Regions from separate parts of the Caballeronia sp. INML1 genome, predicted to be linked through region 1. Evidence: predicted binding sites of a transcription regulator. Region 1 holds the regulator's gene; each other region holds the start of a gene.
The links. Region 1 encodes FliA, which starts transcription of late flagellar genes. Its sites were predicted from a motif close to CTAAAGTTTNNNNNNNNNNNGCCGNTA; they were not measured.
Positions count from the first base shown of each region.

Region 2: a site for FliA is predicted at 3,006-3,032, ahead of NCR38_RS00625 (flagellin). Genes of this name have one in related genera too.
Region 3: a site for FliA is predicted at 2,574-2,600, ahead of motA (flagellar motor stator protein MotA). Genes of this name have one in related genera too.
Region 4: a site for FliA is predicted at 1,350-1,376, ahead of NCR38_RS09605 (DUF4088 family protein). Genes of this name have one in related genera too.

Region 1 is NZ_JALQDT010000043.1:28,191-32,435, forward strand. Features, by position in the region: tRNA gene NCR38_RS13195 (tRNA-Arg) at 256-331, shown strand; gene NCR38_RS13200 (aromatic ring-hydroxylating dioxygenase subunit alpha) at 402-1,421, opposite strand; gene NCR38_RS13205 (GGDEF domain-containing protein) at 1,613-2,707, shown strand; gene NCR38_RS13210 (RNA polymerase sigma factor FliA) at 2,753-3,484, opposite strand; gene NCR38_RS13215 (hypothetical protein) at 3,503-4,245, opposite strand, start outside.
Region 2 is NZ_JALQDT010000001.1:130,727-134,971, reverse strand. Features, by position in the region: gene NCR38_RS00645 (hypothetical protein) at 440-865, shown strand; gene NCR38_RS00640 (hypothetical protein) at 882-1,259, shown strand; gene rpsU (30S ribosomal protein S21) at 1,374-1,586, opposite strand; gene NCR38_RS00630 (aldo/keto reductase) at 1,935-2,885, opposite strand; gene NCR38_RS00625 (flagellin) at 3,131-4,245, shown strand, end outside.
Region 3 is NZ_JALQDT010000001.1:140,192-144,436, reverse strand. Features, by position in the region: gene cheA (chemotaxis protein CheA) at 1-151, opposite strand, end outside; gene NCR38_RS00700 (response regulator) at 213-590, opposite strand; gene motB (flagellar motor protein MotB) at 658-1,653, opposite strand; gene motA (flagellar motor stator protein MotA) at 1,667-2,527, opposite strand; gene flhC (flagellar transcriptional regulator FlhC) at 2,667-3,242, opposite strand; gene flhD (flagellar transcriptional regulator FlhD) at 3,260-3,577, opposite strand; gene NCR38_RS00675 (glycosyltransferase family 4 protein) at 4,233-4,245, shown strand, end outside.
Region 4 is NZ_JALQDT010000024.1:47,888-52,132, forward strand. Features, by position in the region: gene NCR38_RS09590 (AraC family transcriptional regulator) at 1-105, shown strand, start outside; gene NCR38_RS09595 (AzlC family ABC transporter permease) at 277-966, shown strand; gene NCR38_RS09600 (AzlD domain-containing protein) at 963-1,286, shown strand; gene NCR38_RS09605 (DUF4088 family protein) at 1,464-2,228, shown strand; gene NCR38_RS09610 (ATP-dependent helicase) at 2,241-4,245, opposite strand, start outside.

The sequences.
Region 1 (4,245 bases):
GACAGCTACCGCATTGCGCTTGCGCGGGCCTTGGGGAAAGGCACGGTCGATTATAGACGGAACGCTTAACTGTCGGCGCGAGGTGGCCGGGGCGGCGGTGCGGGCGTTTACCCGAATCGTGTGATGCTTCGCGCGATGCGTCCAGGCCCGTGCGATGGACGAAGTCATGGAAAACAGGTATTCTCTCGGATTCGCATGGGCCTTGTAGGCGCCTTTTGTTTTCGGGCGCTCCCTCACGCAAGGCCTTTCTCCGATGCGCCCGTAGCTCAATGGATAGAGTACTGCCCTCCGAAGGCAGGGGTTGCTGGTTCGATCCCAGCCGGGCGCGCCAATGAATTCCCCCTCGATCCGGTTGTCGTTCGTTGGTTGTTTCTGTCCGCGATTCCGCCGGCCCGGCTGAACTAGCGCTCGCCGGAAAACGCTCCCGATTCGCCCACCATCGTCCCCCACCCAAACCCCATCCCCGCCAACCACCTCCGATACGCCACCGCCATCCGATCACACCGCTGATGCAGCTCCGCATCGAGATCGAGCGGCAGACGCCGAGGCCATTGCGACTCGACGATCGGCGTGTCCTGCATCAGGATCTCCATATTGAAGTCGTAGAGCGCCTGATCGGAATGCGTCGTGTCGTCCTCATGAATCGACACGAGCCACGCGCGCGTCTCCGTCTGCGTCACCGGCGACGCCGCCAGCATGATATGCAGCGCGCCCTGCCCGCCCGATGCCATCTTCGTGAGACTCGCGATCAACGGCCGCTTGACGCGATACACATAGTCGATCATCGCGCCGCCGCCCTGCCCCGGAATCCCCGCGGGCTGCCAGTATCGACACTGCCGCGCTTCGAGTCCGCCATCGGAAGTCTGCACGACTTCATAGTCCGGCACTTCCGTATGCGTCTCTTCGCCCAGAATCCCCACATGCACGAACGAAAAGTGCGCCATATCGAGAAAATTCTCGACGACGCGCGGCGCCGACGACCTCACAGTCTGCGGCGCGAGATTGATGCGCCGCCCCCCGGGAATCGCGGCTTCGGGAAAGAAATCGAGCGCGTAAGCCGGTTCGCTCAAGCACATCCACACGACGCCGTACTTCTCCTCGCTGACGAAGGTCGTCGCGCAGGCACGCTTCGAAGGACGCAGCGACGGATTCGACGGAATGTGCAGACACTGCCCTTCGATGTCGTAACGCCAGCCGTGATAAGGGCACACGATCTGATCGCGCATCACATGTCCGAGCGACAACTGCGCGCCCCGATGCGGACAGTAATCGCGCCACACATGCGCCGCGCCGACACTGTCACGCCACACGACGATCCGCTCATCGGCGACGACGAACCCGCGCGCAGCGCCTTCGGGAACGTCTTCGCTATTGCAAACCGGCAGCCATTCGCCAGCCAGAGAAAGAGATTCGTCGCGCATCACAGTGAATCAGAAATAGAAGTCCGAAAGCCGTTATTACACGAAACACAGCGTCTTCACAAAACGTTGCAAAATAGCGGATCGCTCGCTCGGCGCAATTCGATGCCACTCCATCCAGCCGATGCCACGCGACGGGGCCGCAGTACATGACAGCAAGATAAAAGAAAGAAATCACCATCCAGGGGTTCAGTATGGAGCAGGCGCATCAACCGGCACGCCGGACTTATGCCTTCGCATGGTCCGAACACCGGAATCCCGAACGCGAGCAGGCCACGCTGCGGGTCTGGATGGGAGCGGCGGTTCTTCTGGCCTACGGCGTCTTCGCCTGGCTACGCCCTTCATACGATGCACTGCTGGTTGCACGCCTCGTCGCGCTCTATGTGTCTTACGGCGCGGTGACGCTCCTGATCGTGAGCCGCATGAGTTCGCCTTCGGAGAAGCGTCTCACCGTCACGACCATCGCCGATCAAACCCTGCTCGGGCTCGCGCTCGCGGCGGGCGGTGCGATCGCGCTACCGCTCATCTGGGTGATGTTCTGGTTTCTGATCGGCTCGGGATGCCGATACGGCAAGCGCACGCTCGCCGTGTCGTGCGCGACGGCGCTCATCATCGTGATCGCGCTCGGTATCTGGCAGCCGTGGTGGCGCGCCAATCTTCCCGCCGCGATCGGGCTGGGCTTGAGCGTGCTGGGCGCATCGGTGTATTTGAGCGTGCTCGTCGATCGGCTCGGCAACGCGAATCGCGATCTCGCACGTCAGGCATCGACCGATCCGCTCACCGGTCTGTCCAACCGATACGCGCTCGAGCGGGTCGTCGATCGCGCGATGAGCACGCGCGATGCCGATGGCGACCACGCCGCCGCGCTCCTCCTCATCGACCTCGACGGCTTCAAGGAAGTGAACGATACCTACGGTCACGCCGTCGGCGACATGCTGCTGCAAGCCTTCGCGCAATCGCTCGCGAAGCGCATGCGCAAGACGGACACGATCGCGCGTCTGGGCGGCGACGAGTTCGTCGTGCTCGCGCATCAGGTACGCGATCGCGCGGCGGTGCTGTCGGTGGCCGACAGCATTCACTCGGTGCTCGGCGCGATGACCTCGGTGCAGGAGCGGCCGGTGTCGGTATCGGCGAGCATCGGCGCGTGTCTGCTTTCCAGCGCGACGGCCGCGCAACAATCCGGCATCACCGCCGTGCTGCGCGCCGCCGACCGTGCGATGTATCGCGCAAAAAGTCTCGGCGAAGGGAAAACCGTCTTCGCCGAAACGCGCGACTTCGAAGCGAATTGAATCGACGTGCCCGCATGCAGGCGGGCACCCCGGCTCAAGGCCGGATCACGCCTCGACGCTCGTCCACGCCTGCTCGCGCAGCTTCGTGCGCAGACGCGCGACCGCCTGGCTGTGCAACTGGCACACACGCGATTCGCTGACTTCCATCACCGCGCCGATTTCGCGCAGGTTCAGACCGCGTTCGTAGTAGAGGCTCATCAGCAGCTTCTCGCGCTCGGGCAGCTTGTCGATCGCTTCGATCAACGCACCGCGCAGGCTGTCGTCGAGCAGCGCCGAAAGCGGGTCCGAGCGATCGACGCAATAGCGGTCGAGGAACGGCTCGTCGTCGGCGGAGCGGTCGAAGTCTTCGTAGTAGATCAGCTGGCTGCCGTGCAGATCCTGGAGCATCGACTGATATTCGTCGAGCGGCATGTTCATGTGCTCGGCGATCTCCGTCTCGCTTGCGGAGCGGCCGAGGTTCTGCTCGACCTTGTGCACCGCCGATTCCACTTCGCGCGACGTCTTGCGCATGCTGCGCGGCAGCCAGTCGTTCGCGCGCAGCTCGTCGAGCATCGCGCCGCGAATGCGCTGGCTCGCGTAGGTTTCGAATTGCGCGCCCTGATCTTCCTTGTAGCGGCTCGCCGCGTCCATGAGTCCGATCATGCCGGCCTGGATGAGATCGTCGAGATCGACGCTCGCCGGCATCTTGGCGACGAGCTGAAGCCCCAGTCGGCGAACGAGCGGCGCATATTTCGTCAGGACGTCCGACTGTGAGAGTTTGCCTTGGGCGTTATACATCTTGGTCACCTATCTTGATCACATCGACGCCGTGCTGGTCATTGCAAAGTCGTGAAGCGCGGCCACACGATGCGCCGCCTCCCGCCCGCCCTGTTCAGAGTCGCCAACCGGAATTCGCGCGTCTGGCTGACCGTTCGCCGCGCGCATGTACGGCGCGGGGCGCATCGGCCAGTGCAGGAGCTCCGCCGCAATCGCGCGGTAGTCGCGCGCCGCGGCCGTAGCCGGGAACGCTTCGACTGCGCAGCGTGAAAGCTCCTTCGCCCGAGCGACGCGCGCATCCTCGGACACATACCCTGCCTGCACGAGCGACACGGCCAGATACCGGCTCGCGACGCCCGACAGGTTGTCGAACGCGACCGCCGCGTCGGCCGGGTTCTGCACGTGATTGATGAGCACGCGGAACTGGCCGATCGCATGGGCGTAGTGCAGGCGCTTCATGCACGCATACGCCTCGGTGATCGCCGACGCAGCCACCCGCGTCACGATGAGAAAGTCATGCGCCTGCGCCGCGAGCGTCGACAGTGCGCCGTGACGGTCCAGTTGCGCGTCGATGAGAACGATGTCCGCCGGACCATCGAGCAATGCGCGGCACTGCGCGGCGTCGTGACTGATGCGCTCGTCGCGCGGCGCGGCGATCTGCGAGAAGCCGAACGGCGTGCGCTCGACGACATCGGCGAGCGCGCGGCGGCCCGACATCACAGCGGCGAGCGCGCCTGCATCGGAGAGGCCCAGCATGCGGCTCGCCGAGCCCGCGCCCCGAT
Region 2 (4,245 bases), on a different contig from region 1:
GCTTTTTGACAACATATTTGAGCACAGCACGCACACATAAGGGTAAATCCTGATGGAAGGCGATTTTTTTGCAGTGAAGCACGCGCAATCGCCCGAACTGCAAGGATTTTGGCCGGGTTTTCCGCACTGCACGAACGTACGGCCCGTGTAAAAATGGCGTCCTCGCGTGCGCTGGCGCACCTTTTTACCGGATCGAACCGTTATAACTGACGGTGCACGGACCGTTCACTGAGTGTAGAAATCCGACGCGAGCACACGGGGCCTTGTGAGACCGCAGGCCCAGGCCGGGAAACCGCCATGCTCGAGGCAGTGTCCGGGCGGCGAAGCGTTGATTCAGGTTGCATCACTTTCGCAACGACGCCGCCGCATTCGGAAAGCAGGTGCAGGTTCTCGAATACATAACGCTTGGCCGCTGCGCAGGGGCGCAGGGGAGATGATCATGAAAAGCTTGAACTTCCTGACCCATCAGGAGATTTTCAACGGCGCGGTACAGCATCTTTTCGTGCAAGGGCAAGCGGCTCTGCTGCCGCGCGGCGGCGGCGCGTATCGCGGATATTGCGGCGGCTGTCCTGTCGGGAGCTTCATCAAGCCGCGCGACTACATCACCGCGATGGAAGGCGTGCCCATTCGCTACATCGCGAAGCCGCCCGAGCAGGTGCCGGCGTACATGGATGTCGGCGTCGCGGCGCTCAGGCGCGCGCTCCTTCGTGCGCGCATCAACGTGTTCGATCCCAACACCGTCGAATTGCTCTCCTGCCTGCAGAACGTGCATGACGTCTTCGGCAGATGGGAATGGCGCGAACGTCTGACATCGATCGCGCGTCAGTTCGGGCTGTCCGCCGAACTTCTCAAAACGGCTGCGTGATATTGCAGGTGCTGTGATGTTGAGCCCTATTACGATGTTGAGCCTGAAGGAGATTTACGAGCGCGTCAGCGAGCACTTGCTGACGCAGCGTGCGGTGTCCGAAGACGACAACGGGTCGTGCCGGCTCCGAAGTCCGGAAGGCCGCAAGTGCGCGATCGGCTCGCTCGTGCGCGACGATCTGTATGAGCCGGAGCTGGAAGGCGTCGGGATCTCGTACTATCGGCACGCGCGCGACGGCGAGCTGCTGCGCGCGCTGTACGCATCGAACGTGAATGCCTACGATCCGAACGTCATCGATCTGCTGATCGAGCTGGAGGAAGTGCACGATTACGCCGATATCTCCGATTGGCCGGATCAGCTCGCGGCGCTCGGAAAGCGTCACGCGTTCGTGTGACGCCTGCAATCCTGTAGTTCGAGGCACAAACAAAACGGCGGTGCGCCCTTACGGGTCGCACCGCCGTTTTGCCATGCGGGTGAGGACCCGAAAATCCTCGCCCACGAAAGACGCTTAGTGCATCTTCTTCGGCAGCATCTGGCTGCGCAGGCGCTTGCGCAGGCGCGCGACAGCGGCGGCCTTCTTGCGCTTGCGCTCGGTGGTCGGCTTTTCGTACGACTGGCGCTCGCGCAGTTCGGCGATCAGGCCATTGCGCTCGATGGTGCGGCGGAAACGCCGAATCGCGACATCGAACGGCTCGTTTTCTTTGAGGACGATAGTGGTCATGTAAATCCTGAGTTTGCTAAACGTATTTTCAAGCGCGCGACGTTACGAGCTGCCGCGCCCCGGCACTCCGATCGTCCGCCGGACACGAAACGGCGCGACGGACACGAGCAAAGCGGCCACGGAGGCCGGAAAAGAGAGCGTTGGGATTCAGCCGCGGAAGCGGCATGCGCTTTCGAAAGAACCACACGAAGGCGCGTTTCGGAGCCGTTCGCCGCTGCTCGTTGACGTTGTCATTTTCAGAGGCGAAGGCAGGAAATCGGGCACATTTCTCGATTCGGGCGCGATGTTACCAGAACACCGCGCCACTGCCAACTCCCCCGATCCATCCAACTCATTGATGCAACAGATTTATTTCTGCCACGCGCTGGCTTCGTCGAGGAGCTGGATGTCGTCGGCGGCGAGTCGCAGGCGCGTCGCGGCGGCGAGGCTTTCCAGTTGCGCGACCGACGTGGCGCTGGCGATCGGCGCCGTCACGCTCGGGCGCGCGATCATCCATGCGAGCGCGACGGTCGCGGGCGTCGTGTCGTTGCGCTTCGCGACTTCGTCGAGCGCATCGAGAATCCTGAAGCCGCGCGGGTTCAGATATTTTTCGACGCGCGAGCCGCGTGTCTTGTGCAGCGTGTCTTCCTTCGACCGGTACTTGCCCGACAGAAAGCCGCTCGCAAGCGCGTAGTACGGCACGACCGCGATCTTGTGCCGTGTCGCCACCGGCTCCAGACCGGTTTCGTAGTCTTCGCGATCGTAGAGGTTGTATTCGGGCTGAAGGATCTGATAGGCCGGCAAGCCCGACTCCTTCGCGAGGTTCAACGCCGCGTCCAGCCGCTCGCCCGAGTAGTTCGACGCGCCGATCACCCTCACCTTTCCCGCCTTGATGAGCTGCTGATACGCGGCGAGCGTTTCATCGAGCGGCGTGTTCTCGTCGTCGTAATGAGAGAAGTAGACGTCGATGTAATCGGTCTTCAGGCGCCTCAGCGAATCGTCGACGGCCGCCGCGATGTTGGCCGCCGTCAGCCCGGCGCGCGTGGAGAGCTTGCCCACTTTCGTCGCGAGCACGACTTTGTGACGCTTGCCGCTTTCCTTGAACCACTTGCCGATGATCGTCTCCGATTCGCCGCCCTGGTGGCCGTCCACCCAGGCGGAATAGACGTCGGCGGTGTCGATGAAATTCAGGCCGTGATCGACGAACGCGTCGAGGATCGAGAACGACGTGCGCTCGTCGGCGGTCCAGCCGAACACGTTGCCGCCGAAGACGAGCGGCGCGACTTTCAGTTCCGATGTGCCGATGCTGCGTGTCTGCATGTGTGCTCCGAATGCGCGAAAAGGACGGACGAAAAAGGATACGCGGGAAAGCGGTGCCTTGCCCGGCGAGCTTCCGCAGGCTTACGAACGCATTCATTACACAAATCGTTTGCGCGGGGCCTTAAGTTTTTTTCGAGGGGCCCGATAACCACAAGTAGGCGGCCGGCTATCACCGAGCGCAGGACCGCCAGGCAACACTCGGTGCCAAAGCCAAAGCCATACAAAGTCTCCCAGGAGAGCAAAAAATGATCGGTATCAATAGCAATATCAACTCGCTGGTTGCCCAGCAGAACCTCAACAGCACGCAGAGCGCGCTGTCGTCGGCCATCACCCGCCTGTCGTCGGGCAAGCGCATCAACAGCGCTGCTGACGATGCTGCCGGCCTCGCGATCTCGAACCGGATGCAAACGCAGATCAACGGCCTGAACCAGGGCGTTTCGAACGCGAACGACGGTGTGTCGATTGCGCAAACGGCTTCGAGCGCGCTCTCGTCGATGACCTCCAGCCTGCAGCGTATCCGTACGCTGGCCGTGCAAGCCGCCAGCGGTTCGCTCTCGTCGAGCGACCAGGCTTCGCTGCAGAAGGAAGTGTCGCAGCAGATCGCTGAAGTGAACCGTATCGCTTCGCAGACGACGTACAACGGCCGGAACATTCTGGACGGCTCCGCTGGCAGCCTGAGCTTCCAGGTCGGCGCGAACGTCGGTCAGACGATCAACCTGGACCTGAGCCAGGACATGGGCGCGAATTCGCTCGGCGGCGGCATGGTTCAGAAGGGCAACACGCTCGGCACGTTCTCGAACCTGTCGCTGACGACGGGCGGCGGCTACACGTCTTCCGGCGCGGCGATCACCTCGATCAACGTGCTGTCGGACGGCAAGGGCGGCTTCACGTTCACCGACCAGAACAACGTCGCGCTGAACTCGACCGCTGTCTCGGCCATCTTCGGCACGGGCACCGCGGGCACGGGCACGGCTGCAGCGCCGCATGAAAACACGCTGTCGTTCAGCTCGGGCGTCGCCGGTTCGATGGGCGCGGCCGTGAGCTCCGCGATCGCCGACCTGACGAAGTCGATCAACAAGATCAACACGCCGGACACGGTGGCGAACCTCGACATCAGCACGACGACGGGTGCCAACGTCGCGCTGGTCTCGATCGACAACGCGCTGCAGACGCTCAACAACGTCCAGGCGACGCTGGGTGCCGCCCAGAACCGTCTGAGCGCAATCGCGTCGTCGCAGCAGGCTGAATCGACCGATCTGTCGTCGGCTCAATCGCAGATCACCGACGCGAACTTCGCGCAGGAAACGGCGAACCTCAGCAAGGCGCAGGTGCTGCAACAGGCTGGTATCTCGGTGCTCGC
Region 3 (4,245 bases), on a different contig from region 1:
TGATCGAATGCGCCGCGCGAAAGATCGCCGCGAGATCTTCCGGGTCCGGATTCGCGATGTCCAGAACGAGCAGCAGTTGCTCCATCTGCGCGAGCAGTTCATCCGCTTCGTCGAAGAAGGTTTGATAGAACTGGGTAATGTCGAGTGTCATGCTTGAGTCACCATCGGCGCGTTCGTGCGCGGGTTGTCTTTGGCTTTCGCTTCAGTTCAGTTCAGTGCTGCGTGTCTTCAGAGAGCGCGGCAACCAGTTCGGTCAGCAGGTCCGGATCGAGCGGTTTCTCGATCCAGCCCGTCGCGCCCGCCGAGCGCGCCGCGTCCTTGAACGGCTCACCGCCTTCGGTCGTGAGGACCAGAATCGGCGTCGCCCGGTAGGCGCGGTTCGCGCGCAGCGCCACGATCAGATCGAGCCCGCTTCTGCCCGGCATGTGCTGGTCGGTCAGGACGAGATCGAAGTGCTCCGCGAGCGCCCACTCCAGCCCTTCGTCGCCGTCCGACGCGACGGTCACTTCGTAACCCGCCGTCGCCAGCGTCGCCGAGAGGATTTGCCGCATCGCGGCTGAATCGTCGATTGCCAGAATGTTTTTGATCATGTTTGTCTCTTGCCGTGATGACGGTCGAAACGTGCCGAGTCTTGAGCCTGTTTTTCGGGGAATTTGCTCACCGCGCCGCAGGCCTGGCCGCGCTACCGCCGATGAAGCCGAACGAGGCCGATGGCTTGCCTTGCGCATCCGTGCCGTTGTCGAGCGTGGCGCCCGGGGAGCCGTCGTCGCGCAGCATCGACATTTCAGTCTTGCGATTGAGCACGATGACGCTGATGCGCCGGTTCTCCGGGTCGAGCGGATCTTTCTTGTTCAGGTTCTGCGTGGAGGCGAGTCCGAGCACGCGCATGACTTTCGCTTCGTCCATGCCGCCCGCGACCAGCTCTCGCCGCGACGCGTTCGCGCGGTCCGCCGACAGTTCCCAGTTGCTGTAGCCCTTTTCGCCGCCCGCGTACTTCACGGCGTCGGTGTGTCCCTGCACGACGATGCGGTTCGGCACGTCGTTCAGCGTTCTGCCGATCTCGCGCAGGATGTCGCGCATATAAGGCTGCACGGCGTCGCTGGAGAGCGCGAACATGGGGCGCTTCTGGGTATCGACGATTTCGATGCGCAAGCCCTGCTGCGTCGACTCGATGCGGATTTGCTGCTTGAACTGGTGCAGCGTCGGATTGGCCTCGATCGCCGCCATCAGCTTCACCTGAAGATCGTGCAGGCGCACCTGCTCGCGTCGCTCCAGTTCGCCTTGCGCGGCCTTGAGCAGTTGCTCGTCGGTGTCGGACGAGGCGCGCTGCGCGAGTTGCGTGCTGCCATCGGACCTGCGCGCCGAACCCGCTTCGTTGCTGGAGATGTCGCGCCCGCCGCCGGTGATGATGCTGTTGTCCATGCCGACGCTCTTGCCGCCGACCATCGCGGCCTTGAGCGGCATGTTGAAGTACTCGGCGATGCCGCGCCGCTGCACCGGCGATGTCGACGAAAGCAGCCACATCAGCAGGAAGAACGCCATCATCGCGGTCATGAAGTCCGCGTACGCGAGCTTCCACGCGCCGCCGTGATGACCCTTCTTGCCGGCGACCACGCGCTTGATGAAGATGGGGCGTTCGCTGTCGTTGCTCATCGCTGTGCTCCGGTCACTTCGACTTGACCCGGCGCACGTGTTCTTCCAGCTCGGAGAACGACGGACGTTCCGTCGAGAACAGCACCTTGCGGCCGAACTCCACCGCGATCGCGGGCGCGTAACCGTTCAGGCTCGCGAGGATCGTCACCTTGATGCACTGAAACATCTTGGTCTGCTCCGCGACGCGCTGCTCCGCGACGTTCGCGAGCGGTCCGATGAAACCGTAGGAAAGAAGAATGCCGAGGAAGGTGCCGACGAGCGCCTGCGCGATCATCTCGCCGAGAATCGCGGGCGGCTGGTCGGCGGAGGCCATCGTGTGCACGACGCCCATCACCGCCGCGACGATGCCGAACGCGGGCATCGCGTCGCCGACCTTCGTCAGCGCGTGCGCGGGCGCCTCGCCCTCGACGTGATGCGTCTCGATCTCCTCGTCCATCAGGCTTTCGATCTCGAACGCGTTCATGTTGCCGCTGACCATGAGGCGCAGATAATCCGTCAGAAATTCGACGATGTGGTGATCGTTGAGAATCCTGGGGTACTGGCTGAAGACCGGGCTCTTCGACGGATCTTCGATATCCGCCTCGAGCGCGAGCGTGCCTTCCTTGCGCGCCTTCGCCAGCAGCACATAGAGCAGGCCCATCAGCTCCATGTACATGTTCTTGTCGTACTTCGCGCCCTTGAAGAGCGTCGGGAGGACCTGAATGGTCGCCTTGATGGTCTTGACGTTATTGCCGAGGATGAACGCGCCGACGCCCGCGCCCCCGATCATCAGAATCTCGACCGGCTGCATGAGCGCGCCAAGGTGCCCGCCTTCGAGCGCGTAACCGCCAAAGACGGACAGCAATGTCACGAGCGATCCAACGAAAATCAGCACAGTCGAGTCCTCACGTTTTGATGCGGTAAGACCGCCGTTAAGTGGTTTACGGCACTCGACTGAAAAACTTTGGGGGCAAATCGGCGGGGACGGCAAACGGTAAACCCCGCGTGGAAGCGGGGCTGCGCTGCAAGCGGCTTCAGGCCGCGATGCGCGGCGCAGACGCCTGAGCGCCGGAGGATGCAACCGCCTTGCGCGTCTTGCCCGCGCGCGACGGCGGCTGGCACAGACCGCAGACATAACCCGTGCGCAGATCATAAGCGTGCGCGACGAAGCGCCCGCCGCAGCGCGTGCAGGCGTTCGTCTGCAACATCCCGGATTCGAAGTAGCGCACGAGTGTCCACGCGCGCGTGAGCGACAGCACGGGCTCGTCGCCATAAAGCGCGGCATGCTCCAGATAGAGGCGGTAGCTTTTCACGATCGCCTGGATGGTGCTCTGCGTGCCTCCGGCGCCGCCGTGCTGGTCGATGAACCGGTAGATGCCGTGAAACAGCGACGAATGAATGTTCGGCTGCCAGGTCATGAACCAGTCCGTCGAGAACGGCAGCATGCCCTTGGGCGGCGACGCGCCCTTGAGCTCCTTGTAGAGCTTGATGAGACGGTCGCGCGACAGGCTCGTTTCCGCTTCGAGCAGTTGCAGCCGCGCGCCCAGCTCAATCAACTCGATCGCCAGGGTGATTTCGCGGACTTCCCCGACCACGCTTTTCGTCGCCATCTATTTTCGCGGGCGATTCAGGCGATCTGCTCGACGGGACCGTCGGCCAGCAGGATCGCTGCATGGGCGTGCGCGAGCGCAGCGCTCTTCTCCTTGTCGGCGAGCGATGAGAGAAGCGTGTGGTCGTCGAAACGAAAGCGGCACAGCAAATGGCTCGACGACGCGACTTTCACCGCCTGGGCGAGCGTGAGTGAGGTCAGCACTTGCGCGACCTGCTCGGAAAGCCCGAGGCGATACATCGCCGAAACGCGGTCTTCCTGAAGGAGCCGCTGTGCGAGGAGCAAGTACGACAGATTCACCTCGCGGATTTCCGCGAGCGTACTCGTATTGCTGATCGTCATGTTTTCCCCGAATCGATACTTTGGCTGGTCAGGCCCGGCGGGAACGTTTGCTCGAATTCGCAAAGGACAGCGAATGCGGCCCCGCGCACGTTGTCTGGTTTCGCTTCGATTGTCGCCGATGCTCGCGGCCGCGCCTGTCGGACAAACCTTCCGACGAGAAGACGGAGTTTCGCGAAGATTCATGTAGGAATATTTCTTACACGCCGAGCCCGCCGATTGCCGATCGGCAGACAGGAATATCGGCATTTATTTCGTCTGACTTAATGCCGTAATTTCGTTTTATCGAGGCCGGGCGTGCCGGAGAGACAATACGAGCAACGTCCTCCGCTCGGGAACGGGAATTGCTTCCTAAAACCCGCGGTGTGTTTCACGCTTCAAATCCGTCGACAACGTCTTTTTCGGTGCAATTTTTGACTTCGTAACAGCACATGTATCGCGCTGTAACAACGATAAGCGATTGAAAAATGACGTGAAATGCCGCTCTCGATACCGATAATGGGCAGTAAGGGATAACCCGGTCGCGATGGTTTTCAGCTCCGGGCCGATCTCGGGCGGCGTCTACACCATCACGCAGCCCGCCCGAATGGCATGTGTTGAGCGCTCGACCGGAGCGTGACTGCAATGCCTTACCTACATGGAGAGTCACGTTATGCGAATCGCAC
Region 4 (4,245 bases), on a different contig from region 1:
GCCTCCGTGACCGAAGTCGCAGCGGCGAGCGGCTTCACCGACCAGAGTCATTTCACGCGCCATTTCAAGCGCACCTTCGGCGTGCCGCCCGGCCGCTGGCGCTGAGCTTCCGGCCAGCCAGGAAAGCGCAAGAACGTACAAGCATGTCGAGCGGCGTCTTGCGTATCCTCGCTTCCATAGGAGGAAATCTTGAAAGCAACACCCGCTCAACGTTCCACACAAACGTCCGGCCATGCGCTGCGCGAATTCGCGGCCGGCGCGCGCGACACCATTCCGATGATGATCGGCGCCGCGCCCTTCGGCGTGATCTTCGGCACGCTCGTCACCGCAAGTCCGCTCACGCTCTGGCATGGCCAGTTGATGTCGCTCGCGGTGTTCGCGGGGTCCGCGCAGTTCATCGCGGTCGGCCTGATCGCGTCTCACGCGAGCTTCGCCGTCGTCTGGGCGACGACGCTCGTCGTCAATCTGCGTCACGTCCTCTATTCGGCGACACTCGCGCCGTATGTCGCGCATCTTCCGCGGCGCTGGCGCTGGGCGCTCGCGGGCTTCCTGACCGACGAAGTCTTCGCCGTCGCCTACGCGCACTATCAGAAGCGCGCGCCGGGCGAAACCGGCCCGCATTACTTCTTCGGCTCCGGCGTCTCGATGTATCTGAACTGGCAGTTGTGGACACTCGTCGGCCTGGTGTTCGGCGCGGCGTTTCCCGGTCTGAAATCGCTCGGCCTCGACTTCGCGATGGTCGCGACGTTCATCGCGATCATCGTGCCGCAACTGGTCGCCGTGCGTTTCGTCGCGGCGGCGCTCGCATCGGGCGTGTTGTCGTTCGCGTGGCAGGGCTGGCCATACAAGCTCGGGCTGCTCGCGGCGGTGTTCGTGGGCGTCGCGGTCGGCATGGTGCTCACGCTGATGGAAAACCGGCCGCACGCGAAGCATCGCCTGAAGAACGCCAAGGAGCGCACGCAATGAACTACATCACGTTGATCCTCGGCATGGCGCTGGTTACGTATGCGATCCGCGGCGCCGTGTTTGTGCTGGGCGAGCGCCTGCCGTTTCCGCCGATCGTGCGCACCGCGCTTTCGTTCGTGCCGGTGACGGTGCTCACGGCGATCATCGTGCCGATGACCGTCTCGCCGCACGGCAACGAGGCCGAGATCACCTGGCGTAATCCGCAGCTCGTGGCGGCGATCGTGGCGGTCATCGTCTGCGCGCTCACCAAACGGCCGCTTTTAACGATTGCCGTGTCGCTGGCGGTGTTCTTCGTCTGGCAGTTCGCCGTGCTGCGCTAAACGTTTTCCGCCGCTCAACCGTCAATCAGCCGCTAAACGGCTTTCAAAAAGCCTCGAAAAATCCTCAAGTTCCCGGAAAGCGCGCCGATATCAGAAACGAATGGACTCCGCCCCGAGAGGCGGAGCCGAAGGCACTGCCCGCCTCCGAATCAATCGGAAGCGGAACCGGGAACCAACATGCGTCAAATCACCCTTTCGTTTCGCGACGAGACGATCGCTTCGCTGCATCGCGATTTCGAAGCGTTCACGCGTCTGTCGCTGAAGCTGGATCCGCAATTCGTCACGCCGACGTTCGAGGACTTCCTGCGCGCAAAGCTGCTCGACAACGACACCCCGCTCACCGAACAGGCGGTGCAGCGCATGCTCACGCACGGCCAGTACGCGTGGGCCAAGCGCGCGCTCGACAAGGAGTTTCCCGATGTCGTCGAAATCCTGATCCGTCAGGCGGCCGAGCACGGCTTCGCGTTCGCGATCCGCGCCGACTGGACCGCCGAGGATCTCATCAAGGCGTCGCGTGAATGGGCGACGGCGATCGTCACCGAGGCGAAGGGCGACGTGTCGCAGGTGGACATGCTCGCGGCACAGATCAAATCGGCGGCGGCGGACATTCGCGAAGTCGAGGAAAAGATGCAGACGCCCGCCTTCCGTCTTGCCGATTCGCTGCGCCAGCGCGTGTACGAAACGAAAATTGCCGTGGAGACGAGCATCGGCTCGACCGCGCGCGAGAAGCTCGGCGAACTGCGCTGCCTGCTGCGGCTCGGCATTTTCTATGGGTCGATTCAGAAGCAGGAAGCGCAGCAGGTGCTGGAGTACCTGCGCTCGCTGCGGCCCGAGCTGTTCATCGAAGAGCCTTACGACGGCTTCACGCGCTTCGCCGCTTGGCTGCGCAGCATCTTCGCGCCATCGCCACGCGCGCCGCGAACCTCGCGCGCGCCGCGCTGAACGCGCTTCGCCCTACTCCCACATTCCCTTCAGGCGCGCCGCGATATCGATTTTCGCCTTCGCGGCGGCCGCCAGCCCCGCCGCCGTCGGCGCGGCGGGTGCGATCACCGGCGGCCACGCGGCCGCTTCGAAGTTCTGCATCAGATGCGGCGGGATGAAGCGCGTGCGCTGCGCCCAGACGTGCCTGTCGCCCAGATGCGTCTGGTTGTGCACGTAGAACCGCTGCGGCGTGATGATGTGCAAATCTTCCTTCGCACGTGTCATCGCCACGTAGAGCAGGCGCCGCTCCTCGTCGATTTCCTCTTCGCTGCCCGTGCCCAGATCGGATGGAATGCAGCCGTCCACGCCGTTCAGCACGAACACGTTGCGCCATTCCTGGCCCTTCGCCGAGTGGATGGTCGAGAGAATCAGATAGTCTTCGTCGAGCATCGGCACGCCGGATTCGTCGCTCGTCGCGTCGGGCGGATTGAGCGTGAGCTCGGTGAGAAAGCGCTCGCGCGTGGGATACGTCGACGCGATGCTTTCCATCTGCAGCACGTCGCCGATGCGGATCGCCGCGTCCTCGTGATTGCGCTCCAGATGCGGCTCATACCAGCGGCGGATCATTTCGAACTCCGCCGGCCAGCCAGATTCGCGGCCGCAGAGCTTTGCCATCAGCCCGACGAAGCGCGGCCAGTCTTCGCTGGCGCGTGCGGGCGCCTGAAACCTGGCAATCGCACCCGGCGCCTCGTCTTGCGCAACGCTGTCGAGCAAGCGCCCCGCGATCGCCGGACCGATGCCCGGCAGCAACTGCGCGACCCGAAAGCCCGCGACGCGGTCGCGCGGATTCTCCGCCCAGCGCAGCACCGCCAGCACATCCTTCACGTGGACCGAATCGAGAAACTTGAGTCCGCCGAACTTCACGAAGGGAATGTTCCGCCGCGTGAGTTCGATTTCGAGCGTCGCACTGTGATGCGCGGCGCGGAACAGCACGGCTTGCGCCTTGAGCTTCATGCCCGCCTCGCGCGCCTCGAGCACTTTCTCGACGACATAGCGCGCCTGGTCGGCTTCATCGGCGACGGAGACGACGCGCGGCTTCTGCGCCGAGGCCTTGTCGGTCCACAGGTTCTTCGTATAGCGCTCCGACGCGAGCCCGATCACCGCATTCGATGCCTCGAGAATCGGCAGCGTCGAGCGATAGTTGCGATCGAGCGTGACGGTCGCCGCGGGCGGATCGAAATGGCCCGGAAAATCGAGGATGTTGCGCACGGTCGCGCCGCGAAACGAATAGATGGATTGCGCGTCGTCGCCGACGACGGTCAGGCCGCGCCCGTCCGGCTTCATCGCGAGCAGGATGGACGCCTGCAGGCGGTTGGTGTCCTGATATTCGTCGACGAGCACGTGATCGAAACGGCTCGCGAGATCCGCCGCCACCGATGGCTCGGCCGCGAGATGCGACCAGTACAGCAGGAGGTCGTCGTAATCGAGCACGCTTTGCGCCTGTTTCGCGCTGACGTAGGCCGCGAACAGACGCTTCAGATCGGCTTCCCACTCACGGCACCATGGATACGACTGATCGAGCACGTGGCTGAGCGACGCGCCCGTGTTCACGACGCGCGAGTAGATCGCGAAGCAGGTCGATTTCGCGGGAAAGCGCTTCTCCTTCGACGACAAGCCAAGCTCGTGCCGCATCAGATTCATGAGATCGGCGGAGTCTTCGCGATCGTTGATCGTAAAAGACGGCGCGAGTCCGACGAGATCGGCGTAATCGCGCAACAGCCGCGCGCCGACGCTGTGAAACGTGCCCGACCACGTCAGCCCCTGCGCGATGGCGCTTTTCTTGCCGAGCGCGTTTATCGCGATGCGCGAGACGCGCCGCGTCATTTCGAGCGCCGCGCGGCGCGAAAATGTGAGCAGCAGAATGCGATGCGGATCGGCGCCCTTCACCAGCAGATGCGCGACGCGATGCGCGAGCGTGTTGGTCTTGCCCGAGCCCGCGCCGGCGATCACGAGCAGCGGCCCGCCCGCGCGCCCCGGT